DNA from 4 places in the Clostridium sp. JS66 genome. Region 2 is predicted to be linked to each of the others. Evidence: riboswitches for the same ligand, from Rfam matches in the RefSeq annotation. Region 2 holds a riboswitch; each other region holds the start of a gene.
The links. A riboswitch is a leader RNA that binds a small molecule or an ion and turns the genes downstream of it on or off. The one in region 2 is predicted to bind S-adenosylmethionine.
Positions count from the first base shown of each region.

Region 1: another riboswitch for S-adenosylmethionine. It lies ahead of Q6H37_RS02190 (O-acetylhomoserine aminocarboxypropyltransferase/cysteine synthase family protein); the one in region 2 lies ahead of Q6H37_RS08880 (YbaK/EbsC family protein).
Region 3: another riboswitch for S-adenosylmethionine. It lies ahead of Q6H37_RS08405 (methionine ABC transporter ATP-binding protein); the one in region 2 lies ahead of Q6H37_RS08880 (YbaK/EbsC family protein).
Region 4: another riboswitch for S-adenosylmethionine. It lies ahead of Q6H37_RS06035 (methionine ABC transporter ATP-binding protein); the one in region 2 lies ahead of Q6H37_RS08880 (YbaK/EbsC family protein).

Region 1 is NZ_CP131467.1:470,394-473,704, reverse strand. It holds gene metF (methylenetetrahydrofolate reductase [NAD(P)H]) at 1-790, opposite strand, end outside; SAM riboswitch class I at 889-1,000, opposite strand; SAM riboswitch class I at 1,244-1,351, shown strand; gene Q6H37_RS02190 (O-acetylhomoserine aminocarboxypropyltransferase/cysteine synthase family protein) at 1,482-2,762, shown strand; gene Q6H37_RS02185 (homoserine dehydrogenase) at 2,871-3,311, shown strand, end outside.
Region 2 is NZ_CP131467.1:1,888,048-1,891,358, reverse strand. It holds gene Q6H37_RS08890 (NfeD family protein) at 1-199, opposite strand, end outside; gene Q6H37_RS08885 (sensor histidine kinase) at 371-1,231, opposite strand; gene Q6H37_RS08880 (YbaK/EbsC family protein) at 1,462-1,947, opposite strand; SAM riboswitch class I at 2,078-2,181, opposite strand; SAM riboswitch class I at 2,362-2,474, opposite strand; gene Q6H37_RS08875 (NifB/NifX family molybdenum-iron cluster-binding protein) at 2,623-2,958, opposite strand; gene Q6H37_RS08870 (YezD family protein) at 3,076-3,234, opposite strand.
Region 3 is NZ_CP131467.1:1,772,602-1,775,912, forward strand. It holds gene Q6H37_RS08400 (Nramp family divalent metal transporter) at 1-1,055, shown strand, start outside; SAM riboswitch class I at 1,200-1,308, shown strand; gene Q6H37_RS08405 (methionine ABC transporter ATP-binding protein) at 1,424-2,494, shown strand; gene Q6H37_RS08410 (methionine ABC transporter permease) at 2,524-3,204, shown strand; gene Q6H37_RS08415 (MetQ/NlpA family ABC transporter substrate-binding protein) at 3,311-3,311, shown strand, end outside.
Region 4 is NZ_CP131467.1:1,264,851-1,268,161, forward strand. It holds gene Q6H37_RS06030 (TrkA C-terminal domain-containing protein) at 232-864, shown strand; SAM riboswitch class I at 956-1,065, shown strand; gene Q6H37_RS06035 (methionine ABC transporter ATP-binding protein) at 1,224-2,192, shown strand; gene Q6H37_RS06040 (methionine ABC transporter permease) at 2,185-2,826, shown strand; gene Q6H37_RS06045 (MetQ/NlpA family ABC transporter substrate-binding protein) at 2,877-3,311, shown strand, end outside.

The sequences.
Region 1 (3,311 bases), 1.4 Mb from region 2:
GATGGACCCCTTCTACCTTGTTTTGCAATAATTCTTCTATTTGGTAGCTAGCATATTCTATTCCTGCTTTTTTAAGATCCTCTTCATTATTTTCATACTTATTCATAAAATTTTTAACTTTATCTGGAATGATAAACCCAGATAATTTTTGTATTTTTTCAATTAATATTTTATTTATAGCAGGCATGATTCCAACAGTTACTGGAACTCTTATATTATATTTATACATCTTTTCTTTAAACTTAAAGAAATTATTATTGTCAAAAAATAACTGAGTGATTAAAAAGTCTGCACCTGCATCAACCTTTTCTTTTAAATATCTTACACTCATGTCCAAATCTTTACACTCATTATGTCCTTCTGGATAAGCTGCTGCTCCTATACACAAGTTAGTATCAATTTTTAATTTATTTATTAAATCTTTCCCATATCTATATAAATGTTCTTTACCTATAGTAAATTTTTCTGGTATATCACCTCTTAGGGCTAATATATTTTCTATTTTGTTTACTTTTAAATTTTCAACTACTTCCTCTATTTCTTCTTTTGTAGATGTTATACATGTTAAATGAGCAAGCGCTTCTATTGAATACTTATTTTTTATTATCGAAGCTATTTCTACAGTTCTATCTTTACTACTTCCACCTGCTCCATAAGTTACACTTATAAAACCCGGATCAAAATTTTTTAACTCCTCAATAATATTAAATAAAGTTTCATTGCTTTTAGGTGGAAATATTTCAAAGGATAAAGTGGTTTCTTTTTCTAAAAATGTATCTCTTATAAACATATAGTTTTCTCCTTTATCAGTAGTAAATTATTCATATAAATTTGAAAAGCTGCTTTTCATAGAAAAGCAGCTTTAAAATTGCTAATTTTAAACTTCTTTTCTTATCTACCAGAATAAAAACTTATTCTGCAGGAATTGACACCGATACATTTAATTAATGCCGGTTGTCGGGTTTCACAGGGCCAGTCCCTCCACCACTCTGGATAAGATTTTACATTCAATTATACTTATTATTAATAGTATATCTGTTTATTTACATTGTCAATAGTTTTTCTATTATAAAGAAATGAATAAAAAAAATTTTCACTAAATTAAATTTTTTTATCTATTAAATATCAAGTTATTTCAGTGCATATAACAAATTTTTAAAATATAAATTTTATTTTTTTAGTTTTTTTGGTATTGACAATTAAAACTAATATCTGTTATCATTTATTCAATCGAATACGGAACTTCTTATCTAGAGAGGCTGAGGGACTGGCCCTATGACGCCCAGCAACCTGAATAACATTTTTGTTCAAAGGTGCTAATTCCAGCAGGTTAAATCCTGAAAGATGAGAAGCTAGGGGAATAATCTTCTTGTAGCTTTTCTGCAAGAAGATTTTTTATTTTAAAAATTTCCTAGGCAATTATCAAATTAGAAGTTTCGTCCATGTATTAAAGGTTTAATAATATTTAGGAGGAATCTAAAATGAGTGAAAGAAAATTATCATTTGAAACATTACAAGTACATGCAGGACAGGAACCAGATCCAACAACAGGATCAAGAGCTGTTCCAATTTACCAAACTTCATCTTACGTATTTAAAAATGCTGATCATGCTGCTAACCTATTTCAATTAAAAGAACCTGGAAATGTTTATACAAGAATAATGAATCCAACTACAGATGTATTTGAAAAGAGAATAGCAGAATTAGAAGGTGGAGTTGCAGGACTCGCAACAGCATCAGGACTCGCAGCTATTACCTATGCTATCCTCAATGTTGCAAGTGCAGGTGATGAAATAGTTGCAGCAAGTACACTATATGGCGGAACATATGAATTATTTGGAGTAACCTTAAAAAAGCTTGGTATAAAAGTTGTATTTGTAAATCCAGATGATCCTGAAAACTTCAGAAAAGCTATTACAGATAAAACAAAGGCACTTTATGGTGAAACTATAGGAAATCCAAGAATCAATGTATTAGACATAGAAGCTGTAGCAAATATTGCACATGAAAATAAAATACCATTAATCATAGATAATACTTTTGGTACTCCATATCTTGTTAAACCAATAGAATTTGGAGCAGATGTAGTTGTTCACTCTGCAACTAAGTTTATTGGAGGACATGGAACTACAATTGGTGGAGTAATAGTTGATGGTGGTAAATTTGATTGGAGAACTAGTGGAAAGTTCCCTGATTTTACAACACCAGATAAAAGCTACAATGGATTAGTATACGCAGATTTAGGCGCACCAGCATTTGCTTTAAAAGCTAGAGTTCAACTTTTGAGAAATACTGGAGCAACTCTTAGTCCTCAAAGTGCATTTTTATTCCTTCAAGGCTTAGAATCACTATCCTTGAGAGTAGAAAGACATGTATCAAACACAAGAAAAATTGTTGAATTTTTAAGTAAGCATCCAAAGGTTTCTTGGGTAAACTATCCTGAACTAGAAGGTAATCCATATAATGAATTATCTAAAAAATACTTACCAAAAGGTGCTGGTTCAATATTCACATTTGGAATTAAAGGTGGTTTAGAAGCAGGAAAAAGATTTATAAATAGTGTTGAATTATTCTCATTACTTGCAAATGTAGCTGATGCGAAGTCACTCGTAATTCATCCTTCAAGTACAACCCATGCAGAACTTAATGAAGAAGAACAAAAAGCTGCTGGAGTTACTCCTGATATGATAAGACTTTCAATTGGTATCGAAGGTGTTGATGATCTTATATATGACTTAGATCAAGCTCTTGCAAAAGCTTAAAACTTAAATAAACAACGAATTATTTAAGTAAAAAGCCAGTAGGGAAGTTCCTACTGGCTAAATTTTAGTTAATGAGAGTAAATACAAATAAAAAGGGGGCTTTTTAATATGGCATCTATTGCAATATTAGGTTATGGAGTAGTTGGAACAGGTACAGCTGAATTAATAAATAAAAATAAAGAAAGATTTAAAAAGATTACAGGTGAGGAACTTAAACTTTCAAATATATTAGTTAGAAATATTGAAAAACATAAACAAAAAAAGGATTCTAAAATTCTAACTGATAACTTTGAACACATTTTAAAAAGCCCTGTGGATATAATTGTTGAAGTTATGGGTGGCATCAATCCTGCTTACAAATATGTAAAAAAAGCTTTAGCTTCAAAAAAACATGTGGTAACAGCCAACAAAGATTTAATGGCGGAACATGGAAAAGAACTTTTAGATATAGCACATGAAAATGGTGTTACATTAAACTTTGAAGCTAGTGTAGGAGGCGGTATACCTATTTTGAAACCTCTTATGGAATGTCTTACAGGTAATGAAATT
Region 2 (3,311 bases):
TGATGATACTAACTAAAATCAATGCTTCCATAATACTTTTCGCTGTTATTACTATGCCCATTATTAAAAATATAGCTCCGAAAATTCCTGGTATTCCAAATCCAGGATGAAACATTTCTATAACTACCAGCAAAAATCCAAATGAAAAACACAATATGGCAATCCAACTTATAGTAGATAAAAAACTTACCAGCTCCATTTCTCCCTCCTCCTTTAATTGTAACTTCTGTGTATCTGTCTATACTAGTATAATACTTCCTACATGAATTAAAATGAATGCATAGTAGTCCAAAAATACATAATTCAGTTTAAAATGTCATATTTCAAGTTTTACCTTATGACTTACCCTACATCATATTGAAAAGTTTATTTATCTTGGAATCCATCCTTGAAAAACAGTAAATTCATTTTCTGTAAATACTTTAATTCCCCCTCCATATTCCTCTAGTATATGCTTTACAATAGCCAGTCCCATACCTTCTCCTTTTTCACCTTTGGTAGTAACTCCTGCTTTAAAAATTTTTTTCACAAGTTCTTCTGGAATTTTTGGTCCATTGTTCTTTATTTTAAATCCATATAACTTTAAATCTTCGAATAATTCTATTTGTATAATTCTTTCTTCATCTATTTCTTGAAGTGCATAAATTGCATTATCTACAATATTACCAAGTACCCTGCAGAATTCCCAAGATGGTACCTTTAAATCTTGAAGTGAGGAAGTAATTAATATTTCTGTTTTTATTCCTCTTTTTTCTCCATAAAGTATTTTAGCTTGAAGCAGCGCATTAACTGCTGGATTAGCAGTTTTTAATACCTTATTTACCTTTTGAATGTCTTTAAATACTTTTTCTATATACTCTCTTGCATCATGATATTCTTCCATTTCCATAAGACTATATACTACCTGCAGGTGATTCATAAAATCATGTCTTTGAGCTCTAAGAGTTTTGTTAAGTTCCCCTAGCTGTTCTAATGTATTCTTAAGCATTTTATATTCATCATTGTTGCCATTTAAAGAACGAATATCCTTAATTGCAAAAAAACTATTTATAATTCCTATGGATATAATTAAATATACCAAAAGTTCTCCACTATAAAATTTATCTTGTAAATTTAATACATTTTTATAAAAGTAATTGTACAATATCACCATAACAATTGTAGTTATTTGAATTGCATTTAAAATAATTACTGTAGTGATTGTTTTATTTACGTCTAACTTTTTCTTCATTACAAAAAACTAAACTCCCTTCCCTATTTCTGTAATCAAATTAATTATATCATAAAATAACACTACCTCCACTAAAATACATTTTAATGAAGGTAGTGTTAATAATATTCTTTTATTTTATTTAAAAAGATTTTTAGTGGATTATTCATGTCACCTAATTCTTTCATCATATTAAGCATTTCTAAATGCACAAAAATTGTTTAAATGACTTTCCAAATTAATCAACACTCTCATATTATCACTCCCCTAACATAATCATTGTATTCACAAATATCCACCAACTGACCGCAAGTTAATTTAATTACTTCATTATAATTAACTGTTACTACAAAATTTTTCATTCCTGCACAAAGATAAATATTATTTTTTCCCTTTAAAGAAATATCTATATAGGTTTTTAATGGTTTTTTTAATCCGAAGGGACTTAACCCTCCACTAGGATGACCTGTAATTTTTATTATTTCATTATTACTTAATTCTCTTGGTTTTACTTTAAAATATTCTCTAAATTTTATATTACTGATTATAGTATTTTCATCTGTAACAACCATTATGTTTTGTCCTCTTACTGTAAAAATCTGTGTTTTTGCAGTGCAAACCTTTGTTAACAAATTACTTTTTTCTTTTCTGAAAAACTTAGAATTTTTTTCAAATCGGTTAATAGAGCATTCTATTCCTTTACTTAAAAAATCATCCACTACACTACTTATACTCATTTTCATTCTCCTTTGAAATTTTTAATTTTATTAAGCTTAAATAGGCAAATCAAGTTCATTAATTGGATATACATGCACATAATAAAATCTCCTTATAGATAAGCTACAAGAAGATTTATCAAATTCTAGTTTCTTATCTCTCAGATATAATATCTGCTGGAATTAGCACCTTGAAACATAATTTCAGGTTGCCGGACATCAAAGGGCCAGTCCCTCAGTCTCTCTTAATAAGAATTTCAATATTAAATTATTTAGTAATGTTAAATAACCAAAAAAACTGAAACCTAATTATATCTTAATTAAGATAGATTAGTTTCCAGTTTTCTGGTCAACTAAAGGGATAAAAAAAAGCTATTTTTCATTTAAGAAAAATAGCTTATTTCAACAAAATTTTAGTTTATAAACCTGCTATTTTTCTTATCTCTCATTGTAGTATAAACTACTCTGTAGGAATTGACACCGATGCATATTAAAATGCCAGTTGTCGGGTTTCATAGGGCCAGTCCCTCCACCTCTCTGGATAAGAATAAATTTATTATTTTAAGCTAACTGATTAACAATTGATTTACATATTATAATATAATTGTATAAATTATAGTATGTAATACATGATATGTCAATGCTTATTTAGGAAATAAATTTAATATCACTTTTTAAACTGTAGCTTTTATACAATTATATTTCAAAAGAAGAACTCAATATTCCTTCAATTACATCACTTATACTATAATCTGTTTCAAAAGCTTTTATTCCATTAAACTTTAAAAACACTAAAGCCATATACCCTATATTTTTAACAAAAATAGCCTTACAATCCGATATCAAATTTACTAACGTTTTCATATATTTTTCATTATGACCACGCTCTTCAAAACATAAACCACTTTCTCTAGTTTCCAAATATTCTGCTATATTTTCTTTAATTTCAAAAATGAAAAGCTTTCTTGATGTTTCAAAGTTTTCGTTTACATTCTTTCCATCATTACTAACAAAAGCTACTTTATAGTTCATAAATTCACCTCCAAATTCAAACTGCAATTTCATAAAAGATTCAACATCTAAACATCCCTTAATATATAATATATATTTCGAATATGCTAATAACATTCTTGATAAATTTATTTAAAATCATACTATTCTCATTTTTTCATTTTTTTCTATTTCAACTACCATCCCATCTTGAATAACTAAAGCTACAAAACCATACTTGACAATCTTTAAGATCTCTAAAAGCTTATTTAGATTTTCTTCTGAAATACCCTTATTACTTTTATTCTTATTTAACACTTTAGTCTTCTCCTTTTAATGTTTACATTGATCTTATAACTTATAAAAAAGCTATCCTTCTTCAATAAGAAAGATAG
Region 3 (3,311 bases), 120 kb from region 2:
CTATATTTCTACAAACTATGTCTGCGAAACTGGGTATAGCAACAGGAAAAAATCTTCCAGAAATGTGTGCTGAAGTTTTTCCAAAATCTGTGAATTGGATTTTTTGGATTGTTGCTGAATTAGGAGCGATGGCAACTGATTTAGCAGAGTTTCTTGGTGGAACTTTAGGATTATATTTATTGTTTAGAATCCCATTAATATATGCAGGCTTTTTAACTGGAGTAATAACCTTTGCAATAGTATATATGGAGAAATATGGTCAAAGAGTTATAGAAATTATTATAACTTTATTGATAACTGTAATTTGTACAGCTTATACCATAGAATTATTCCTTTCCAAACCAGATTGGATTGAAGTTGGTGTGCATACCATAGTTCCTATGTTACCTAATAATGAAGCAGTTTTAATTGCTGTTGGTATGCTTGGAGCTACAGTCATGCCTCATGTAATATACCTGCATTCTCATTTAGTTCAATATAGAAAATCAGGTTCATCTAATTTAGACAAATTACAACATCTTAAGATGGAAAAAATAGATATATTTGTAGCCATGAATATTGCATTTATAGTTAATGCTGCAATGGTTATAGTATCTGCTGCAGTGTTTTATAAAAATGGAATAGCAGTTGGTACTATAGAAGAAGCACATAAATCATTACAGCCTTTATTAGGAGCTTTCTCAAGTGGCGCTTTTGGAATTGCACTTTTGGCATCAGGTTTATCTTCTTCTGCAGTAGGAACTATAGCAGGTCAGACTATCATGAAAGGTTTTGTTAATTTAAGTATTCCAATAAACTTAAGAAGACTTATAACTATGTCACCAGCTATGGTAATTATAGCTATGGGAATCAATCCAATGTATGTGCTTGTGCTAAGTCAAGTTGCTTTAAGTTTTATACTTCCATTTCCAATTATTCAAATGTTATATATATCAAATCGTAAGGATTTAATGGGTGAATTAGCTAATGGCAAATATACTAAAATTTTAGGCGGATTAATAGCAGCTATAATAATATCATTAAATATATTATTGCTATATTTAACCTTTTTTTAAAGTGTTTTTATATATATTCAATTAAAAAAGTATAAATTTTAATTATAAAAGTATTGACAGTATGGAAAATTATAATTATAATGTAAATCATTAAATACTTAATTGTTTGAGACAGAAACATAAATTTAAAAGTGAATATTTTTTACCTTATCAAGAGAAACTGAGGGACTGGCCCTATGAAGTTTCAGCAACCACATGCAGTGAGCATGTAAAGGTGCTAATTCCAGCAGAACTTTGTTCTGGAAGATGAGATGGTATAGAAAATTTATGTACTTTAGTACGATTTTTTATAATGGGAATCCTCTTCTTCGAAGAGGATTTTTTATTTTTTAAATAATTAAGCAAGTATAAATTAGGGAGGGACAAAAATGATATGGCTAAAAAACATTAAAAAAATTTATACAAATGGAAATGTTGAGGTGGAAGCTTTAAAAGAAATTAATCTTAAGATCAAAGCTGGTGAAATTTATGGAATTATAGGATATAGTGGAGCTGGTAAAAGTACTTTGATTCGATGTATAAATTTATTGGAAAAGCCTACTTCAGGAGATGTAATTGTAAATGAGAAAAACTTAATGCAGCTATCGACAAAAGAACTTAGGAAAAGCAGAGAAAAAATTGGTATGATATTTCAAAATTTCAATCTTATGAGAAGTAGAACTGTATTTGAAAATGTAGCTTATCCTTTAAAGGGTAAAGGATTGAGTAAACAAGAGATAAAAGAAAAAGTACTAAGTCTTTTAAAACTAGTGGAACTTGAAGAAAAAGTTAATGTTTATCCTTCACAGTTAAGTGGTGGACAGAAACAAAGAGTAGGTATTGCTAGAGCTTTAGCCAATGATCCCGAAGTACTTTTATGTGATGAAGCAACTTCAGCTTTAGATCCGCAAACTACTGGAGCAATTTTGAAATTACTTAAGGACATTAATGAAAAGCTAAAATTAACTATAGTGATTATAACTCATCAAATGGAGGTTGTTAAGGAGATTTGTCAGAAGGCAGCAGTAATTGATGGAGGACAAATAGTAGAACAAGGATCTGTAATAGACATATTTACAAATCCAAAAGCAGATATAACAAAACGATTTATAGGTTCATTATTTCACTATGAAAAAATTTATGATTTTCTTAAAAAAGAAAATTTTGCTTTTAATGAAATTACAGAAGGAGAGAAGGTAGTAAGAATATCATTTACAGGAGAAAAAACAGGTCATGCGTTCATTTCTAAAATTTCAAGGAAATTTAGGGTAGATGCAAGTATATTATTTGGGAACATAGAAATCATCCAGAATACTCCAATTGGTAATTTGATAGTAAAGTTAAATGGATCTAATGAAGGTATAGCAAGTTCAATAAAATATTTAGAAGAAAATAATATTTCTGTAGATACAATAGATATTAAAAAAGATGATAAAAAATTAAAAATTAGCAGTAATTAAGTGCTAAAAATTTCATGGAGGCGATAAGATTGAATGAATATTTAAATAATATAGCACCGAATTTAATAAAACTCTATCCAGATATGATAAAAGCATTATTTGAAACTTTCTATATGGTTGCTATTTCAGGAATTATATCAGCAATTATTGGAGTTATTTTAGGAGTTACATTGGTAGTTACAAGGGAAGGAAATATATTAGAAAATAAAATTATTAATGGAGTGTTTGCAAAAATAATTAATATATTTAGATCTATACCATTTATTATTCTTCTTGCAGCTATTATTCCAGTTACAAGACTTTTAGTAGGTACTACCATAGGTACTAAAGGGGCTCTTGTTCCACTTATATTTGGATGTACCCCTTTCTTTGCAAGACAAATTGAATCAGCACTACTTGATATAGATAAAGGAGTAATTGAAGCTGCCCAGGCTATGGGTTCAGGTCCTTTAGAAATCATATTTAGAGTAATGTTAAAAGAAGGATTGCCAGGCATTATTCATGCTGTGACCATAACCATTATAAGTTTAATTGGACTATCAGCTATGGCAGGTACTGTTGGAGGTGGTGGACTTGGTGATTTTGCAATACGCTATGGATATCAATATTTTGAAACTGATATTATGGTAGCTACAATAATTGTACTTTTAATTATTGTTAATATTATTCAATTTTTAGGAGATATTTTATCAAGATTAGTAACACATTAATTTTCAAGAGGTTAAAGTCCTAAATGGACTTTAACGAGTAGTTCATGAGCGGAAGCGAGTAGGATTAACTACTCAGTGTTTCCGACTAAAAGGAGGAAGAAGATTCA
Region 4 (3,311 bases), 620 kb from region 2:
AGTATAAAGCTTTTTTAAAAATTATTATTATGGTATTATATTTTATGGAATTACACTGATTATGTATATGTAAAAATGTTTTAATTTCAATTTAGTGGTGAATTTTTATCGTTTTAAATGAAATTGGATTATTAGTGTATCAAATTAGTGAATATTAATATTTTTTTAATAGAATATTATTGGGAGGAGGATTTACTTTAAGATATAATATATTTTAAAGTATAATTTAAAATGTCATCGGAATACATAAAAAAACCAGTTTATCAAAAAATAGCAATTGATATAGCGAACAGAATATTATCTGGTGATTTTTCTGTAGGAGACAAACTTCATGGAAGATCATCTCTTTCAAGTTATTACAATGTTTCGCCTGAAACTATTAGAAGAGCAATTATTCTTTTAAATGACATGGATATAGTGGAAGTAATAAGAGGTAGTGGAATTATTATTAAATCAGTGGATAATTGTGTAAAGTTTATAGATAAATTTAAAGATATAGATTCTATAAATTTATCTAGGAAAGAAATATTAGATTTAATAAATCAAAAAAAATTGTTAGAGGAAAAAATTGAAGGAAAAATTGATGAACTTATAGATTATTCTAATAGATTTATTAATACTAATCCCTTCATGCCTTTTGAGTTTAAAATATATAAAGGACTTAGTATTATAGGAAACACTATATCCGAAAGTAAGTTTTGGCAAAATACAGGTGCTACTATAGTAGGAATAAGAAGAAAAAGCAATTTAATACTTTCACCAGGACCTAATGCTGCATTCCAAGAAGGAGATACTTTGTTGGTAATAGGTGAAGAAGATGTTTATGGAAAAATTAAGAAATTTATTTATGAAGATAATAAATAATTGAGAATAATACAATAAAATTTAAAAATAGAAGTTGACAATCTATATTTGTGTTGTTATAATTTAAAACATAAATTGAATATAAATTTCGCACTTATCAAGAGTGGTGGAGGGACTGGCCCGATGAAACCCAGCAACCAGTATCATTTTTTTAATGGTATATTGGTGCTAACTCCTGCGGCGTAAGCTGAGAGATGAGAGGTTAAATTAAGAGTAATAGCTCGAGGTTTTTCCTCGGGCTTTAATTTTTGTCTTAAGAAGGTTATACAAGACATATAGTTTTTGTAACTACTATGATTTAACTAATCACAGTTATAACGAATTAAAGTAATAAATTTCTAGAAGAAAGGAAAGGGCCAATGATTAAATTAGTAGATGTAAATAAAAGTTTTTCTGGCAACCAAGTGCTTAAAGATATAAATTTACATGTAAAAAAAGGCGACATTGTAGGTATTGTAGGACATAGTGGAGCTGGAAAGTCTACACTTTTAAGGTGTTTGAATGCTTTGGAAACTTATGATAGTGGAAGCGTAACTATTATGGGGAATGAATTAAAAGAATTAAGTGAAAAAGAAGTAAAGACTATGAGAAAAAGGTTGGGTATGATATTTCAGAATTTTAACCTGCTAAATAGAAAAAATGTATTTGATAATATAGCACTTCCCTTAGAAGTATGGAATTTTGATAAAGCTTATATAGAAAAAAAAGTAACCAATTTAGTTAAGTTAGTAGGACTTGAAGATAAAATTCATAGTATGCCTAAAGATTTAAGTGGTGGACAAAAACAAAGGGTTGGTATAGCAAGAGCATTAGCTTTAGATCCAGAAATATTATTATGTGATGAAGCTACATCAGCATTAGATCCGAATACTACAAAATCCATATTAGAACTTATAAAGAAAATAAATGAAGAATTAAATATTACAGTGGTTTTAGTTACACATCAAATGGAAGTAGTTAAAGAAATATGTAATAGGGTTGCACTTATGGAAAAGGGAGAAATAAAAGGTGAAGGTACTGTAGAAGAGTTGTTCTTAAAACCAGATAAGGATTTACAGAAGCTATTAGGTGAAAATGAAGTACTTCCTGAAAGTGGAGTGAATATAAAAATATTTTTTCCCAAAGAGTACAGTCAGCAGTGTATTATAACTTCAATAGCTAGAGAACTTGATATAGATTTTTCTATAGTATGGGGAAAGCTTGAAAAGTTCAGAGACAATGTTTTGGGATCACTTGTTATAAATACAAATGAACAATACAAAGAAAATATATGCAAATTCTTGGATTCAAAGTCTATAATTTGGGAGGTGATTGAAAATGATGATTAATGAAATATTACTTCCAGCATTATTGGAAACAGTACAAATGGTTTTAATATCTACTTTTTTAGCAGTGGCTATAGGATTTATACCAGCAATTATACTTGTATTAACAGATGAAAGTGGATTGAAACCTAATAAAGTTGTGTATAAGACATTGGATTTTATAATAAATACTTTACGTTCCTTCCCATTTTTAATATTGATGATTTCTATATTTCCACTGACAAAATTAATAGTTGGGACAAGTATAGGAACAAATGCAGCTATAGTTCCTTTGACAATAGCAGCAGCACCGTTTGCAGCTAGAGTAATAGAATCTTCTATGAAGGAAGTAGACAATGGTGTAATAGAAGCAGCGAAATCCTTTGGATCAAGCAACTGGCAAATAATATATAAAGTAATACTAAAGGAAGCATTTCCTTCTATAATATTAGGAATAACTTTAACAGTTATTAGTGTAGTTGGTTATTCTGCTATGGCAGGAGCTATTGGCGGAGGGGGCCTCGGAAATGTAGCTATTAACTATGGATACTATAGATTTAAAACAGATATAATGATTTACACTGTTGTAATCTTAATAGTACTTGTTCAGGTTTTTCAAAGTTTAGGTACATTTATTTATAGAAAATTAAGTAAATAACATTATTTTAAATAACAAAATAAAAATATAATTAAGCGGGGGTAATAAAAATGAAAAAGAAAAAAATAATATCTTTAATACTATCATCACTTGTTGTTTTATCATTAGCAGGCTGTGGTGCTAAAAGTGGAGATGCTTCAAGCAGCACAAGCAAGGATAAAAAAGTAATAAAAGTAGGTGCTACACCAGTACCACATGCGGAAATATTAAAACAAGTAAAACCAATACTACAAAAAGAAGGTTATGATCTTCAAATTGTTGAATTTACAGACTATGTAACACCAAATACTTCTTTAAATGAAGGACAGTTAGATGCAAATTTTTATCAACACGTACCTTACTTAGAACAGTTTAATAAAGAAAAACATACTGAGTTATCTTATACTGTAAAAGTTCATCTTGAACCAATGGGAGTATATTCAAATAAGGTTAAAAAGATAGCTGATATAAAAGATGGTGCAGAAATTGCTATACCTAATGATCCA